Regions from separate parts of the Nocardioides piscis genome, predicted to be linked through region 2. Evidence: riboswitches for the same ligand, from Rfam matches in the RefSeq annotation. Region 2 holds a riboswitch; each other region holds the start of a gene.
The links. Region 2 has a riboswitch for cobalamin ahead of G7071_RS14485 (ABC transporter substrate-binding protein). Riboswitches for the same ligand answer to the same signal wherever they lie in the genome.

Region 1 (5,751 bases), 710 kb from region 2:
ACGACTCGACCGTGGTCTCGAAGCTCAAGGCGGCCGGCCTGCCGATCCTGGGCAAGACCAACATGGACGAGTTCGCGATGGGCTCCTCGACCGAGCACTCGGCCTACGGCCCCACCCACAACCCGTGGGACCTCGATCGGATCCCCGGCGGCTCCGGCGGTGGCTCGGCCGCGGCCGTGGCCGCGTTCGAGGCGCCACTGGCGATCGGCACCGACACCGGCGGCTCGATCCGTCAGCCGGGAGCGGTCACCGGCACGGTCGGGGTCAAGCCGACGTACGGCGGCATCTCCCGCTACGGCCTCGTGGCCCTCGCCAACAGTCTCGACCAGGCCGGTCCGGTCACCCGGACGGTCCTCGACTCCGCCCTGCTGCACGACATCATCGGCGGGCACGACCCCAAGGACTCCACGAGCATCGACCAGGAGTGGCCGTCGTTCACCGACGCCGCCCGCTCCGGTGCCGCCGGCGACATGACCGGCGTGAAGATCGGCGTGATCACCGAGCTCGCCGGCGATGGTTGGCAGCCGGGCGTGATGGCGCGGTTCACCGAGTCGGTCGACCTTCTGGTGAAGGCCGGCGCCGAGGTCGTGGAGGTCTCCTGCCCCAGCTTCGTGCACGCGCTCGCGGCCTACTACCTGATCCTGCCCGCCGAGGCGTCCTCCAACCTCGCGAAGTTCGACGCCATGCGTTATGGCCTGCGGGTCGTGCCCGACGGTGACCCGAGTGCCGAGGACGTCATGCGTGCCACCCGCGACGCGGGCTTCGGCGACGAGGTCAAGCGCCGGATCATCCTGGGCACCTATGCCCTGTCCAGCGGCTACTACGACGCCTACTACGGCCAGGCGCAGAAGGTGCGGACGCTGATCAGCCGCGACTTCGAGGCGGCCTTCGCCTCCGTCGACGTGCTCGTCTCGCCGACCGCTCCTACGACGGCTTTCAAGCTGGGGGAGAAGCTCGACGACCCGATCGCGATGTATCTCAACGACCTGGCCACGATCCCCGCCAACCTCGCGGGCGTGCCCGGCATCTCGGTGCCGAGCGGCCTGGCCGACGAGGACGGCCTGCCGGCCGGCTTCCAGATCCTGGCCCCCGCGCTCGAGGACGAGCGCCTCTATCGCGTCGGCGCGGCCCTCGAGGCCCTGCTCGCTCAGCAGTGGGGCGCGCCGCTGCTCGACCAGGCCCCCGCCCTCGAAGGAGCCCCTCGATGACCGCCAGCACCGACACCCTCCTGTCGTTCGAGGAGTCGCTGGAGAAGTTCGACCCGGCGATGGGCCTCGAGGTCCACGTCGAGCTCAACACCAACTCCAAGATGTTCTGCGGCTGCCCGACCGAGTTCGGCGCCGAGCCCAACACCCAGGTCTGCCCGACCTGCCTGGGGCTGCCCGGCGCGATGCCGGTCGTCAACCGCGTCGCTGTCGAGTCGGCGATGCGGATCGGTCTCGCCCTCAACTGCGAGATCGCCGAGTGGTGCCGATTCGCCCGCAAGAACTACTTCTATCCGGACATGCCGAAGAACTTCCAGACGTCGCAGTACGACGAGCCGATCGCCTTCGACGGCTGGATGGACGTCAACGTGCCGACCGAGGACGGCGGCATCGAGGTCGTCAGGGTCGAGATCGAGCGCGCCCACATGGAGGAGGACACCGGCAAGTCCCTGCACGTCGGTGGCTCCACCGGACGCATCCACGGCGCCGACTACTCGCTCGTCGACTACAACCGCGCAGGCATCCCCCTGATCGAGATCGTCACCCGCCCGATCATGGGCACGCGCGCCAACGCGCCCGCCGTGGCCAAGGCCTACGTCGCCCAGCTGCGTGAGCTGATCGTGGCGCTGGGTGTCTCCGACGCCCGGATGGACCAGGGCTCGATCCGCGCCGACGTCAACCTGTCCCTCGCCCCGGCCGGCAGCGGGGGCCTCGGGACCCGGACCGAGACCAAGAACGTCAACTCACTGCGCTCGGTCGAGCGCGCGGTGCGCTACGAGATGCAGCGGCACGCCGCGATCCTCGACGCCGGCGGCTCGATCCTCCAGGAGACGCGGCACTGGCACGAGGACACCGGCGTCACCACCAGTGGTCGCGTGAAGTCCGACGCCGACGACTACCGCTACTTCCCAGAGCCCGACCTCGTGCCCGTCGCACCGAGCCGTGAGTGGGTCGAGGAGCTCCGAGGCACCCTGCCGGAGAACCCGACCGAGAAGCGCTCGCGGCTCCAGGCCGAGTGGGGCTTCTCCGACCTGGAGATGCGCGACACGATCGGTGCCGGCGCGTTCGGGCTGGTCGAGCAGACGATCGAGGCAGGGGCGTCCCCGCAGGCGGCCCGCAAGTGGTGGCTCTCCGAGCTCGCCCGACGAGCCAACGACACCGACACCGACATCGCCGAGCTCGGTGTGACGCCGGCCGACGTCGTCGCCGTACAAGCCCTGATCGACAGCGGTTCGCTCAACGACAAGCTCGCCCGGCAGGTCTTCGAGGGGTTGTATGCCGGCGAGGGCACTCCTGCGGAGATCGTGGCCCAGCGCGGCTTGGCCATCGTCTCCGACGAGGGCGCGCTGAGCGAGGCCGTGGACGCCGCGATCGCGGCCAACCCTGACGTGGCCGACAAGATCCGCGACGGCAAGGTCGCAGCCGCCGGGGCGCTCATCGGAGCAGTGATGAAGCAGATGCGCGGCCAGGCCGATGCCGGGCGGGTGCGCGAGCTGATCCTGGAGAAGCTGTCCTGAAAGAGCATGGTGGAGAGCGGCGCTGTTAGTGTGCCCACGGAAACCAACATCTGCCTGCCACGGGGAAGCCGGTCCAATTCCGGCGCTGACCCGCAACCGTAGGCGTCCCGACCTAGTCGGGGCGCGAGCCGGACCGCCCGTGCAGGCACTGACAACCACGCTGCGAGGAAAACAGCGGGTGTCGCCGCCCGGCGCCTCCCGCTCGACAGCGGGAAGGACAGCATGACTCACGCAATGCGCCCCCACACCTGGCGCCGGGGTGCCGGCCTGGCGGCCACCGCTGCCCTGGCCCTCGCCACGCTCGCTCAGCCGGCCGCGGCCGAGCCGACCACGCCCGCCAAGACCGACGACACAGCCATCACCGTTGCCGGCTCGTGGCTCGAGGACGAGCTAATCGACGGTCTCATGGACGCCGGCGGCTACACCGACTTCGGCCTGACCCTCGACTCCGGCTTCGCGCTCGACCAGGCCGGTGAGAAGGGCGCAGTGGCGACGATCAACGCTGCGTTCCAGTCCGTGGTCAACGACTACATCTCCGGCGACGCCTTCGGCGACAAGGGCAGCACCTACGCCGGCGCGGTGGCCAAGGCCGCGACGTTCGCCCGCGTGACCGGGGCCAACCCGACCTCCTACGGCGGCGTCAACCTCGTGACCCGGCTGGAGGAGCGCGTCAGCTCGACCTCCCCGATCGTCGGACGTATCGAGGACAAGTCGTCGTACGGCGACTACGCCAACACCCTCGGCCAGTCGTTCGCCGTCCGTGCGCTCACCGAGGCCAAGTCGCAGCGCGCCGCTGACGCGCTCGGCTTCCTCCTCGCCCAGCAGTGCACGTCGGGCTTCTTCCGTGAGGGCTTCACCAAGGACAAGACCTCGGGCGCGCAGGGCTGCGCGGAGGGCCAGCCCGGCTCCGAGCCGAGCATCGATGCCACCGCGCTCGCGGTCGTCAACCTGCTCGAGGGTGACGCCAAGGGACCGGCCGTGAAGCCTGCCCTCGACAAGGCGACCGCGTGGCTCGCGAGCCAGCAGAAGAAGAACGGCTCCTTCGCCGGCAACTCCAACAGCACCGGACTGTCCGGCTGGGCCCTGGGCCTGGTCAAGGACAAGGACGCCGCCGCCAGGGCCGCGACCTGGGTCCGCAAGCAGCAGCCCGTCGACAGGAGCCGCTGCCGCAGCGCGCTGACCAAGGACATTGGCGCTATCGCCTATGACGCGAAGGCCGTCAAGGCTGCCCGAAACTCCGGGATCTCGGCCGGCGACGTGCGGGCACAGTGGCGTCGTGCCACCGCCCAGGGAATGGCCGTCCTGCAGTGGGCGTCTGCTTCCACCGATGAGCTCAGCGTCACCCTGAAGCGGTCGTCCGCCGAGGCCGGCGACAAGGTCCGCGTCAAGGTCTGGGGCCTCGATCCCGGCGAGCGCGCCTGCGTCTCCGTCAAGGGCGACGCGAAGCGGATCGTCGGCAAGGCCTCCACCAAGCCGGTCACGCGTAAGCTCACGATGCCCACCGGCAACAAGGTGCGCGTGGTGAAGGTCAAGACAGCCGCAGGGTCGGCCAAGGCCCGCATCGCGGTCAGCAACTGAGATCCCACCCGTGAGGAGAGCACCTCTCGTGCGTCTCGTCGCCGCGGCCGCCTCGGTGGCCGCGGCGACGTGCGCGCTCGGTCCGGTTGCGGAGCCGGCCGCCGCGGCCGCCTGCGGCTCGAGCACCGGCGTCACCGTGGTCGTCGACCCCGGTGCGCTGGGGGGTGCGCTCACCTCGGCGTGCGACGCGGGTTCGGGGCAGACGGCGTCCGACCGGTTCGCCGACGTCGGGGTCGTGCTCGACTACGTGCAACGCCAGCCCGGCTTCGTGTGCCGGGTTGACGGAGCCCCCGCGAGCGAGCCCTGCGTCAACACCCCGCCCGCCGACGCCTACTGGGCCCTGTGGTGGAGCGATGGGAAGAACGGTGCCTGGTCCTACGCCTCCATCGGCGCGACCGGCCTCCGGGTGCCTGAGGGCGGCGCCGTCGCCCTGGCCTGGCAGCAGGGGAGCGCCCGGCGCGTGCCGGCGACCGCGGCCCCGGCGCATGCGAGCCCCACTTCGTCACCGAGCACCACGGCCCCGAAGCCGACCCGAAGCCCCACGACCAGACCCACAGCCACGGCCACCCGCCCGGCGCCGGCAGTCACGGCATCGGACGTGCCCTCGGCGACGCCGAGCCCATCGGCTGCGAGTCCGTCGGCGCGCGACGGTGCGTCCGGAGTCGCGACGTCGGCACCACGCCCGCGCGTGAGCGGTAAGCCGAAGCCACCCCCGGCGAGGACCTCCGACGCCTCGCCCCGGGGCGGCGCCCCGAGCTCCACCGCATCGACCGAGGCGGCCCCCCGTGCTCAGGGTGCCGGCGCGGCCGAACCAGTGGCAGCCTCAGGCAGGGCTCCGACCTGGGTGACGTTGGGCGTCCTCGTCCTGCTCCTGGTCGCGATCGCCGCGATGGCATGGGCGGCGCGGCGCCGTACGCACGGCCGATGACTCCACGGCTGGCCCGCGACCTCCACCCGGTCGCGTGGTGGGTCTGGGCCGTCGGGCTCGCCACCGCGGCCACCCTCACCACCAACCCGCTGCTGCTCGTGCTGATCGTGGGGGTCGCCGCGACGGTGGTGATCGCACGGCGTTCCGACCATCCATGGGCGCGGTCGTTCCGGCTCTACCTGCTCCTCGGGGTGGCGATCGTGGTCATCCGAGTCCTGTTCCGGATCGTGTTCGGGGGAGACAGCCACGGTCGGGTGCTGCTCGTCCTGCCGACCGTCCCGCTGCCCGACTGGGTCGCCGGCATCCGCCTCCTCGGCCCGGTCACCCAGGAGGCGCTCCTGGCGGGGCTCTACGACGGTCTGCGGCTGGCCGCGATCGTGATCTGCATCGGTGCGGCCAACTCGCTGGCCAACCCCAAGCGGCTGTTGAAGTCGATGCCGCCCGCGTTGTACGAGATCGGCACGGCCCTGGTCGTCGCCGTCACCGTCTTCCCCCAGCTGGCCGACAGCGCCCGACGGGTGCG
Region 2 (5,751 bases):
TCACCCGTGGTGAGTCCAGCCTCGAGCTCGTGCCTGAAGTGTTCGGCTCGGTTGACGGCATAACGGTTGCGCCGACCGACCTTCTCCTTGGCCACGTAGCCCTGCGACACCAGGTCACCGACGATCTGCTGCACAGCTCGCTCGGTGATCCCCACCGCATCTGCGATGTCTCGCATGCGCGCCTCAGGGTCGATGGCGAGCGAGACCAGCACGTGCCCGTGGTTGGACAGGAAGGTCCACTCGGTCTGGCTCACAGGAAGCAAGCTACGCGAGTCGGCGTTCGCATGATCCCGGCTCACGACCGGGCCGGTTCGTCGATACGCGTGGGCTGGTCGTCGCGCGTCGCGCGCAGGCTGGCGACGACGGCGATGGTGATGCTGGTCGAGATCACGAGCAAGGAGAGCCAGATCGGGATCTTGTAGACGTCGAGCAGGAGCATCTTGACGCCGACGAAGACCAGGATGGCGGCGAGGCCCGCCTTGAGGTAGATGAACCGGTGGATGAGGTCCGCGAGCAGGAAGTACATCGCCCGGAGGCCGAGGATGGCGAAGGCGTTGCTGGTGAACACCAGGAACGGTTCCTGGGTCACGGCGAAGATCGCGGGGATGGAGTCGACGGCGAAGATGATGTCGGTCGTCTCGACCATGACCAGGACGAAGAACAGCGGCGTGGCCACCCACTTGCCGGCCCGCTTGACCCAGAACCTCTGCCCGTCGTACTCATCGGTGGACGGGATGCGCTTCCGGGCCCACCGCAGCACCGGGTTGCGAGAGGGGTCGAGCTGGTCGTCGCGGTGGCTGAACATCTTCCAGCCGGTGTAGACCAGGAACGCGCCGAACAGGTAGAGGATCCAGGCGAAGTTCTCGATCAGCACCACGCCACCCGCGATGAAGATCGCTCGGAACACCAGGGCGCCGAGCACGCCGTAGAACAGGACGCGGTGCTGGTATTCCCGCGGCACCGCGAAGTAGGTGAAGATCAGCGCGAACACGAAGACGTTGTCGACTGCCAGCGACTTCTCGATCAGGTAGCCGGCGAAGTATTCGCCGCCGGCTTGGGAGCCGTAGGTCCACCAGACCACACCACCGAAGGCCAGACCGAGGCTGACCCAGACAGCCGACCAGATCGCCGCTTCCTTCACCGAGACGACGTGTGCCTCGCGGTGTGCGAACAAGTCGACGGCGAGCATCGCCACGATGACCGCAAGCACCGCGGCCCAGGCCCAAACGGGGACATCCATTGCTCAGAACCTCCATCTGCCCGCATGCAGCGGGCCATGGAGGTCTCCCCCACCGCGCGGACACGATGTGCCCAGGTCCACGCGGTCGGCGCACCGGGCCGGGCAGGGCCGACCGGAGTGACGATGACGCCGTGAGTGGGGTACTCCCCTCGTGCGAGACATCATTCACGAATCACGCTTCGTATGTCAAGCCGGCGGGTCAGCCCAGCCAGGTGATCGACCCGTCCACGCGCGCCACGGCCCCGTTGGCGACCTCGACCCAGGGCGCCTCGTGCGGAGCCACACCCATGAGGTGGGAGACCGCGGACCGGATCGCGTCGCCGTGCGAGACCAGCACCGTCACGCTGTCGTGGTCCTCGGCCACCTCGCCCAGCACGGCGGCAAGCCGGTCGTGGACGTCCATCATCGACTCCCCACCGGCCACCGGGAGGGTCGGATCGGCCCAGTCGTGCGCCTCCGCGGCCGCCCAGGTCTCGTCATACCCCCGTCCCTCGAGCCGGCCGAGGTGCTGCTCACGCAGGCGCGGGTCGAGCGCCAGGGCCACCCCGAGGACGTCGCCCACGACCTCGGCGGTCTCGACCGCGCGCACCAGGTCGCTCGTGACGAGCCGGGTGACCGGTCGGCAGGCCAGGTCGTCGCTGATCAGCGATGCGGCGCGGCTTGCCTGCTCACGGCCCAACATCGTGAGCCTCGGGTGGGAGGTCTGTCCCTGGGTCAAGCGCCGGACGTTCCACTCCGACTGGCCATGACGGACGAGGTAGACCAGATGAGTCACGGCCGGGAGTCTGCCGCACGTGTCAGTAGTCTCGGCGGGTGCCCGAGCCCACCACCCGTGCCCTGCCTGCCGCCGGCACGCACGGGGGTGACGGGCCGGCAGTGGCCCGGGCGCTGGGGCTCGACCCGAGCGACCTGCTGGACCTCTCGCAGAACCTCAATCCCTTCGCCGCCGACGTCTCAGCGCTGGTGACCCGCCACCTGAACACGCTCGGCCACTACCCCGACGACGGGCCGGCGACCAGGCTCCTGGCCCAGGCGCTGGACGTTGACCCGACGCGGCTGCTGCTGACCAACGGTGGCAGCGAGGCGATCGCTCTCCTCATCGCCGAGTACGGCGGGCAGGTGCTCGGTGAGCCGGAGTTCGCCCTGCACCCGCGCAGTAACCACGGGCCCGTGTGGCGCAGCAACCCGCACAGCCCGACCGGCAGGCTGGCAGGCGCCGAGGAGCACGCCGACATCTGGGACGAGGCGTTCCATGCGCTGGCCACCGGCCGTTGGACTGCGGGGCGTGCGGGCCTGGTCGTCGGTTCTCTGACCAAGACCTTCGCCTGTCCGGGACTGCGACTCGGCTATGTGCTCGTCGAGGACCCGGTCGACCTGGTCCGGGTGCGTCGCCACCAGCCGCACTGGTCGACCAGCGCCCTCTCTCTGGCGGTGCTGCCGGACCTGCTCGGGTCTGCAGACCTGCCCAGCTGGTCGGCGCAGATCAGCGACGCACGCGACGACCTGGTGGCGCTGCTGCGTGGCTATGACCTCGAGGTGACCCACGGCGCAGCACCCTGGGTGCTGGTCGACCGGCCGGCGCTTCGCGAGGCCCTGGCACCGCACGGAGCCCTGGTCCGCGACTGCACGAGCTTCGGCATGCCGGGTGTCGCGCGCATCGCCGTACCACATCCGGAACAGCTGGGCAGACTCGATCGTGCCCTCGCGCTCGCCCTGGACCCCCCGGCGACCTGAGTCCTCGTTGGGTGTAACTTTCGCGGCGTCTTGAAGACGAAGTCCGGTGAGAGTCCGGCACTGTCCCGCAACGGTCAAGCCACCAGAACCTGGTGGACAAGTCCGGTCGACCTTCACGACGTGAACCGCATCGCCCTCGAGGACAGGGGTGGGTTCGTCCGGCAATGACGTCGTGCGATCGCTTCCTCCTCGATCAACCAGGAGGAACGTTGAACCACATCCGACCCGTGCCCGCCGCCTTGTTCTTGGCCGCCTCGCTCGCCCTCACCGGCTGCAGCCAAGCCAGCTCGTCCGAGGCCTCCAGTGCGTCCGAGGACGCCACGACTTCTGCCTCGGCCGCCGACTTCCCGGTGACGATCGACGCCGCCAACGGCGAGGTCACGCTCGACTCGCGGCCCGAGCGCATCGTCTCCCTCTCCCCCTCGGCCACCGAGATCCTCTTCGCCATCGGCGCTGGGGACCAGGTGATCGCCGCAGACGAATACTCGACCTATCCGGCGGAGGCACCGACCACCGACCTGTCGGCGTACGACCCGAACGTCGAGGCCATCGCCGGCTACGAGCCCGACCTCGTCGTGATCGCCAACGACACCAACGGCATCGTCGGCGCGCTGGCCAAGCTCGACATCCCGACCATCGTCAACGAGGCTCCGGCCACCGTCGAGGACGGCTATGACGGGGTGGCGGCCCTCGGTATGGCCACCGGTCACGTCGACGAGACCGCGGAGGTCGTGGCCGACATGCGGGCCGAGGTCGACGAGGGGCTGGCAGCCGCTCCCCAGGACCGCTTGCGGATCTATCACGAGCTCGACGAGAAGCTCTATGCCGCCAGCTCGCACAGCTTCATCGGATCGGTGTACGACTCGCTCGGTGCGACCAACGTCGCCGACGCGGCCGACAAGCAGAAGAGCGGTTATCCGCAGCTGACCGAGGAGGCGGTGATCGCCGCCGATCCCGAGCTGATCGTGATCACCGACCAGGTCAGCTACACCGCCGACGACGTGGCGAACCGGCCCGGATGGGAGAACGTCAGCGCCGTCAGGAACGGCAACATCGTCACCGTCGACGCCGACATCTCCTCACGCTGGGGGCCGAGGCTGCCGCAGCTGATCGAGTCGATCGCCGACGCCATGGCCTCGGTCAAGACGCCAGTCGGCTGAGCACATGCTGACCGACACCACTTCGGCACCGGCACAGTCACCGGCGCTCGAGACGCCCGGCACGGTCGTCCGTGCGGCCGATCGTGCCTATCGGTTGTCCCTGCCTGCCCTGATGGTCGCGCTGGCCGTGCTCGCAGTTGCGGGCCTGGTCAGCGCGACCCGGGGCGCCGCCGGGCTGCCGGTGGCCGGAGTGGTGTCGGCGCTGCTCGACGCGTTGCCCGGGGTCGCGGTCGACTCAGGGCTGACCACCTCCCAGGAGGCGATCCTGTGGTCCATCCGGCTGCCGCGGATGGTGCTGAGCATGCTCGTCGGGGCGGCGCTCGGGATGGCCGGAGCCGCCTACCAGGGGGTCTTCCGCAACCCGCTCGCCGACCCCTACCTGCTCGGGGTCTCGGCGGGGGCCGGACTCGGCGCCGTGCTCGCGCTCGGCTTCGAACTGGACCTGAGCTTCGGGCCCTTCAGCGCAGTCCCTGCAGCAGCGTTCGCCGGCGCACTGCTCGCAGTCAGCGGGTCAGCCCTGATCGCTCGCGGCTCGTTCGCCTCGACCGCGACCCTGCTTCTCTCCGGCGTGGCGATGGCGGCGCTCTTCTCCGCAGCCCAGACCTATGCGTTGCAGCAGCTCGACGAGACAAGGGCGCGAGAGGCACTGAGCTGGCTCTTCGGGCAGCTCACCACCCACGGCTGGGACCAGGTGTTGCTGCTGCTCCCCTATGTCGTCCTCTCCGGCGTGGTGCTGCTCGGCTGCGCCCGACACCTCGACGTGTTGCGCCTGGGGGACGACGAGGCCATGGCGCTCGGACTCAAGCCGGCACGAGTGCGGCTGGTCGTGATCGTCGCGGCCACCCTGATGACGGCTGCGGCGGTGTCGGTCAGCGGCCTGATCGCGTTCGTCGGGCTGGTGGTGCCGCACGTGGTGCGGATGCTCACCAGTCACAGCTATCGGGTGATCCTGCCGCTCTCGGGGCTGCTCGGGGGTGCCTTCCTGGCCGGCGTCGACGTCGGCGCACGCACGCTGGTCGCACCGGCTGAGCTCCCGGTGGGCGTGATCACGGCGTTCGTGGGAGCTCCCTTCTTCGCGTTCGTGCTCTGGCGCCGGGGTGGACCCAGATGAGGCTCCGCGCCGCCGGACTGCGGGTCCGCCTTCGCCGCACGGAGGTGCTGCACGGCATCGACCTCGAGCTGGACGCCGGGGAGTGGCTCGGCGTGATCGGGCCCAACGGCGCCGGCAAGTCGACCCTGCTCAAGGCGCTCGCCGGCGTCCTGCGCCACACCGGCACCCTCGAGATCGGGGCCGGCCCGCGCGCCACTCAGATCGCGCTGATGCCGCAGGCGCCGTTGCTGCCCGACGGCATGTCGGTCGTGGAATACGTCCTGCTCGGCCGCACGGTCCACCTGGGCTGGCTGCGCGGCGAGACCCGCCGAGACCGCCGGATCGCAGCGGACGTGATCGGCAGGTTGGGTCTCGACGAGTTCGCCGACCGTCCCGTCACGTCCCTCTCGGGTGGCGAGGCCCAACGGGCGGTCGTGGCACGAGCCCTCGCCCAGCAGACCCGGGTCCTGCTGCTCGACGAACCGACCAGCGCCCTCGACCTCGGCCACCAGGCCGAGGTGCTGAGC
Region 3 (5,751 bases), 910 kb from region 2:
CTTGCGGCCTTCCGCGCCCACGTGGCACGCGAGCGCGAGGTCTTCGCCGGGTCACTGGAGGGTGAGCGGGCGGAGACCTTCGCCCGGATCAAGGTCGAGGGGATCGTCGAGTCCGGGCTCGGCGTCGTCGTCGGCTACGACCCCAGCCGCGGTGGGTCCCACGTCCTGGGGCGCCACGCCATCGCCGACGCCGGGCTCTACTCGGTCGTCTGCGCCATCCAGAACCTCTGGCTCGCGGCGACCGCCGAGGGGCTTGGCGTCGGGTGGGTCAGCTTCTACCGCGAGGAGTTCCTGCGCGAGCTGGTCGGCTTCCCGGCCCGCGTCCGACCCGTGGCCTGGTTGTGCGTCGGGGCGGTCGGCCACCTACCCGAGGTGCCGGACCTGGAGCGGTTCGGCTGGCGGCACCGGTCGCCGCTTGCCGAGGTGCTGCACGAGGAGCGATATCAGCCGCGGGTGTAGGCCCACTGGGTGACCGTGCGGGCCGGCGCCCAGCCGGTGAACCGGCCGACCGGCGCCGCGGTCTCTACCGCGATCCGGGTCAGCTCGCCGCCGTGCTCGCAGTAGGCCTGTGCCAGCAGCTGCTCGGTCTCGATCGTGACACCGTGCACGACCAACCGGCCGCCGGGCGCCAGCGCGGCCAGGCACGCGTCGAGCACGCCGGGTGCCGTGGCGCCGCCGCCGACGAAGATCGCGTCGGGCGGGCGGAGCCCGTCGAGCGCGGCCGGGGCGCGCCCAGTGACCACCGCGAGGCCGGGCACGCCCAGCCGGGCCGCGTTTCGGGCGATCCGAGCGGCGCGCTCGTCGTTGCCTTCGACGGCGGTCGCGCGGCAGGTGGGGTGGGCGCGCATCCACTCGATGCCGATCGAGCCGGCGCCGGCGCCGACGTCCCACAGGTGCTCGCCGGGCACCGGTGCGAGCCTCGCCAGGGCGGCGGCCCGCAGGTCGCGCTTGGTGAGCTGGCCGTCGTGCTCGAAGGCGTCGTCGGACAGGCCGGTCGCCCAGCCGGCCACGGACGGGCCGGCCAGCTCGAGCGCCAGCACGTGCAGGCGAGGTGACGTAGCGGACCAGCCGGCCGCCGTGCCGCTCATGTGCGACTCGTCCGGGGCGCCGAGTTGACCCAGGACGTGGAGCACGCTTCCGCCATACCCCACCTCCGTCAGCAGGGTCGCGACCCGGGCGGGTGTGTGCTCATCGGACGAAAGCACCAGGACGCGGCGTGCCGGCGCCAGCTCGCGGCGCACCAGTGCGATGTCTCGACCGACGAGGCTGATCACGGCGCACGACTCCGCGGGCCAGCCGAGCCGGGCTCGGGCCAGCGCGACCGACGAGACGGCCGGATGGATGAGGACGCGGTCGCGACCCAGGACCTCGATCAGGGTCGCGCCGATGCCGGAGACGAGCGGGTCGCCGGACGCGAGGGCGACCACGGGCGATGTGCCGAGGTCCGCCACGAAGTCGGGCAGGCCCACGCGCAGAGGGGCCGGCCACGCCAGTCGCCGCTGCCCGGCGACGTCGGGGAGCAATGCCAGGTGGCGCTCGCCGCCCACGACGACGGCAGCCTGCAGGACGGTCTCGCGGAGGGGATCGGGGAGTCCCGACCAGCCGTCGGCGCCGATCCCGACGACCGTGACGACCTTGTCGGTTGGCGTCGTCGGTGGGGGAGTCGAGTCGGGCACGAGAAAGCACGCTATCGTCACCGCAGGCACGAGGTGCCCCAACGGCCTGTCCATCGGAAACGGTGAGCCATGGTCGGCGGGGAGAATCTGGGAAGCCGGTGAGAGACCGGCACAGGCCCGCTGCGGTAAATCAGGCCCTTGAACGAGTTGGGACCCGACAAGTCCGAAGACCGGCCTCGCGTCAGACCATGTCGATTGCACAGGATCGATGGCGAAGCGAGCGGGAGCCTCACATGCCACAGCACTACCCATTTTCTGCCGTCCTCGGTTGCGAGGCCGACGCCCTCGACGACATGGGCCTCGCTCTCGTCCTCACCACGATCACCCCCGAGATCGGTGGTGTCCTGGTGCGCGGCGAGAAGGGAACGGCCAAGTCGACCACCGTGCGCGCTCTGGCCGCGGTGCTCCCGCCGGTCGAGGTCTATGCCGCCGACCGGTTCTCAATCGACCCCGACGACCCGGCGGCCACCTCGCCCGACGGTCCGTTCGCCGGCGACGCGGAGGTGCACACCCGAGCGGTCCGGCTGGTGGAGCTGCCGGTGGGCGCCACCGAGGACCGCGTGCTCGGCTCGCTGCACCTGGAGCGAGCACTCTCCCATGGCAAGGTGGAGTACGAGCCCGGACTGCTCGCTCGCGCGCACCGCGGGATTTTGTACGTCGACGAGGTCAACCTGCTCCACGACCACCTCGTCGACCTGCTGCTCGACGCGGCGGCGATGGGCCAGGTGACCGTCGAGCGCGACGGGGTCTCGGTGGAGCACGCCGCCCGCTTCGTCCTCATCGGCACCATGAACCCCGAGGAGGGGGAGCTCCGCCCCCAGCTGCTCGACCGGTTCGGCCTGACGGTCGAGGTGGCGGCGCCGCGCGAGCCCTCGCTGCGCGCTGAGGTCGTACGCCGCCGGATGGCCTACGACGGCGACCCGGCCGCCTTCACCGAACGCTACCGCGACCTCGACCGGTCGCTGACCGAGCGCATCGAGTCGGCGCGCGAGCGCGCCGTCAAGGTGCGGCTGACCGATGTCGCGCTGCTCAAGATCGCCGAGGTCTGCGCGGCCTTCGAGGTCGACGGTCTGCGCGCGGACGTCGTCACCGCCCGGACCGCGGTCGCGCACGCCGCGTGGGCCGGCCGCGACGAGGTGACGCGCAAGGACATCCGTCGCGCCGCGCTCCTGTCGCTTCCGCACCGCCGGCGCCGCAACCCGTTCGACGCCCCCGGACTCGACGAGGATCTGCTCGACCAGGTGCTCGGCGACGACGAGCTGCCGCCCGAACCGCCCGAGGGGCGGGCACCGGACGAGCCGACCCGGCCTCCGGCTACCGACGATGGAGCCGAGGGTGGCCTGCCCGATGACGCCGATGACGGGTCGGACTCGCCTGTGGGCGAGTCCGACCCGTCGCGCGACCCCGATGACCCCGACGCCGAGCTGCCGCGGCCGGGCCCTGCTCCGGCCCCCGCACCCGAGCAGGGTCCCGGCTCGGTGGTGGGCGCCGCAGCGGCCTACCGCCCCAGGTTGCTCACCGTCCAGGGGCTGGGGGAGGGGGCTGCCGGCCGGCGCAGCCGGGCGCTGGCACGCACGGGTCGACGCGTCGGTGCGACCCGCGGCGACAGCGGCTCACTACACCTCGTCGAGACGCTGCTCGCGGCCGCCGGCCAGCAGCCGGCGCGGGGGCGGACCAGCGGTCGCGTCGACGTGCGGGCGGAGGACCTGCGGGTCGCCGTGCGGGAGGGACGCGAGGCCAACCTCGTGCTCTTCTGCGTGGACGCCTCAGGGTCGATGGCTGCGCGTCGCCGGATGACCCAGGTCAAGACCGCCGTCCTCTCGCTGCTGATGGACGCCTATCGCCGGCGCGACAAGGTCGGACTGATCACCTTCCGCGGGCAGGACGCCGAGCTCGTCCTGCCGCCCACGCACTCGGTCGAGATCGCCGCGGCGCGGCTCGAAGAGCTGCCGGCCGGAGGCCGGACACCATTGGCGGCGGGTCTCCTCGAGGCGGTGAAGGTGCTGCACCGGGAGCGACTGCGCGATCCACGGCTGCGACCGCTCCTGGTCGTGGTCACTGACGGTCGGGCCACCGACGGCGCCGATGCGGTCGCCCGCTCGATGCGCGCCGCAGAGCACGTTGCTGGCCTGCGCATCACCACTGTCGTCATCGACTCCGAGGTCGGCCCGCTGCGGCTCGGGCTCGCTGTGCGGCTCGCCGAGGTGCTCAGCGCTGAGCACCTGCCGGTCGCCGAGGTGAGCGCCGAGGCACTGACCGGCGCCGTCCGCAGCCACACCGCGCTCAACCTCTTCGGGCAGGGGGTGGCCTGATGCCCCAGGGTCAGCCGACCGTCATCCCCGACGACGGGCTCACCACCCGTCAGCGCCGCAACCGCCCGCTGGTGATGGTGCACACCGGCGACGGCAAGGGGAAGTCGACCGCGGCTTTCGGGGTCGGGCTTCGCGGCTGGAACCAGGGCTGGCGGATCGGGGTCTTCCAGTTCGTCAAGTCCGCCAAGTGGCGCATCGGCGAGCAGACCGTGCTCGAGCGGCTCGGCCGGCTTCACGAGGAGACCGGCGAGGGTGGTCCGGTCGAGTGGCACAAGATGGGGTCGGGCTGGTCGTGGACCCGCAAGCAGGGCGACGCCGAGGACCACCAAACGGCGGCGGTCGAGGGCTGGCAGGAGATCAAGCGACGACTCGCTGCGGAGACGCACGACCTGCTGATCCTCGACGAGTTCACCTACCCGATGAAGTGGGGCTGGGTCGATGTCGACGACGTGGTCGAGACGCTGCGCACGAGAAGCGGCTTCCAGCACGTCATCATCACCGGCCGCAACGCCGACCCCCGGCTGATCGAGATCGCCGACCTGGTCACCGAGATGACCAAGGTCAAGCACCCGATGGACGCCGGCCAGAAGGGACAGAAGGGCATCGAGTGGTGAGCCTGCCGCGGCTCGTGGTCGCCGCCCCCTCGACCGGGCAGGGCAAGACCACCATCGCGACGGGGTTGTTGGCCGCGCTGCGCGCCGCCGGCCACGAAGTCAGCGGGCACAAGGTTGGGCCCGACTACATCGACCCCGGCTACCACGCCCTCGCCTCGGGCCGCCCCGGCCGCAACCTCGACCCGCACCTGGTCGGCGAGGAGCGGATCGTGCCGTTGCTGCTGCACGGAGCCCTGGGTGCTGATCTCGCGGTCATCGAGGGCGTGATGGGCCTGCATGACGGCCGGCTCGGCACAGACGGTTTCGCCTCGACCGCCCACGTCGCCGCCCTCACACGGTCCCCGGTGGTGCTCGTCCTCGACATCGCCCGCCAGTCGCGCTCGGTGGCGGCGGTCGCGGCGGGTATGGCGGCGTACGACCCGAACATCGACATCGCCGGCGTCGTCCTCAACCGCGCGGGCTCCGACCGCAACGTCGAGGAGATCCGACGTGCGTTGTCGATGCCCGTGCTTGGCGTGCTACCCAGCGACGAGGACCTGGCTACGCCCTCGCGGCACCTTGGGCTTGTGCCCGCCGCTGAGCGGCACGACTCGGTCGCGCTGGTCGGGCGGCTCGGCGAGCAAGTGGCGAAGTACCTCGACCTCGACGGGTTGCTGGCGGTCGCGCGGTTGGCACCGGAGCTCGACGGGGTGCCGTGGGATCCGGCCTCGGAGATTCGCCGGGTGCCTGGTCGACCCGTCATCGCGGTCGCGGGCGGACGGGCCTTCACTTTCCGCTATCCCGAGACCGAGGAGCTGCTGGCGGCAGCCGGCTGCGAGGTCGTGGCGTTCGACCCGCTGGTGGACCGCGCACTGCCCGCGGGCACGCAGGGGATCTACCTCGGTGGCGGCTTTCCCGAGGTGTACGCCGCTGAGCTGGCCACCAACCGGAGCCTCATCGACGACCTGGGAGTCGCAGTCGCAGCCGGCATTCCGACGGTGGCCGAATGTGCCGGGCTGCTCTACCTCACCGAGACCCTTGACGGCGTCGAGATGGCTGGTGTCGTCCCGGTCAGTGCCGAGATGAGCGATCGGCTGACGCTCCGCTACCCGACCGCGACGGCGCTCACCGACTCGCTGCTCACCAGGGCTGGCGAGCAGGTGACCGGGC

Region 1: linked by a shared signal. The riboswitch ahead of G7071_RS18040 (terpene cyclase/mutase family protein) and the one ahead of G7071_RS14485 (ABC transporter substrate-binding protein) in region 2 are both predicted to bind cobalamin.
Region 3: linked by a shared signal. The riboswitch ahead of G7071_RS10080 (VWA domain-containing protein) and the one ahead of G7071_RS14485 (ABC transporter substrate-binding protein) in region 2 are both predicted to bind cobalamin.

Annotation. Positions count from the first base shown of each region.
Region 1 covers NZ_CP049866.1:3,663,877-3,669,627, reverse strand. Annotated here, with positions in the region: gene gatA (Asp-tRNA(Asn)/Glu-tRNA(Gln) amidotransferase subunit GatA) at 1-1,208, shown strand, start outside; gene gatB (Asp-tRNA(Asn)/Glu-tRNA(Gln) amidotransferase subunit GatB) at 1,205-2,722, shown strand; cobalamin riboswitch at 2,743-2,878, shown strand; gene G7071_RS18040 (terpene cyclase/mutase family protein) at 2,957-4,300, shown strand; gene G7071_RS18035 (hypothetical protein) at 4,311-5,228, shown strand; gene G7071_RS18030 (energy-coupling factor transporter transmembrane component T) at 5,225-5,751, shown strand, end outside.
Region 2 covers NZ_CP049866.1:2,952,052-2,957,802, reverse strand. Annotated here, with positions in the region: gene G7071_RS14505 (helix-turn-helix transcriptional regulator) at 1-254, opposite strand, end outside; gene G7071_RS14500 (TerC family protein) at 296-1,240, opposite strand; gene G7071_RS14495 (histidine phosphatase family protein) at 1,440-2,015, opposite strand; gene G7071_RS14490 (aminotransferase class I/II-fold pyridoxal phosphate-dependent enzyme) at 2,054-2,974, shown strand; adenosylcobalamin (AdoCbl) riboswitch at 2,986-3,134, shown strand; gene G7071_RS14485 (ABC transporter substrate-binding protein) at 3,184-4,134, shown strand; gene G7071_RS14480 (FecCD family ABC transporter permease) at 4,139-5,245, shown strand; gene G7071_RS14475 (ABC transporter ATP-binding protein) at 5,242-5,751, shown strand, end outside.
Region 3 covers NZ_CP049866.1:2,045,959-2,051,709, forward strand. Annotated here, with positions in the region: gene bluB (5,6-dimethylbenzimidazole synthase) at 1-459, shown strand, start outside; gene cbiE (precorrin-6y C5,15-methyltransferase (decarboxylating) subunit CbiE) at 444-1,676, opposite strand; cobalamin riboswitch at 1,730-1,869, shown strand; gene G7071_RS10080 (VWA domain-containing protein) at 1,910-3,988, shown strand; gene cobO (cob(I)yrinic acid a,c-diamide adenosyltransferase) at 3,988-4,602, shown strand; gene cobBC (bifunctional hydrogenobyrinic acid a,c-diamide synthase/histidinol phosphate aminotransferase CobBC) at 4,599-5,751, shown strand, end outside.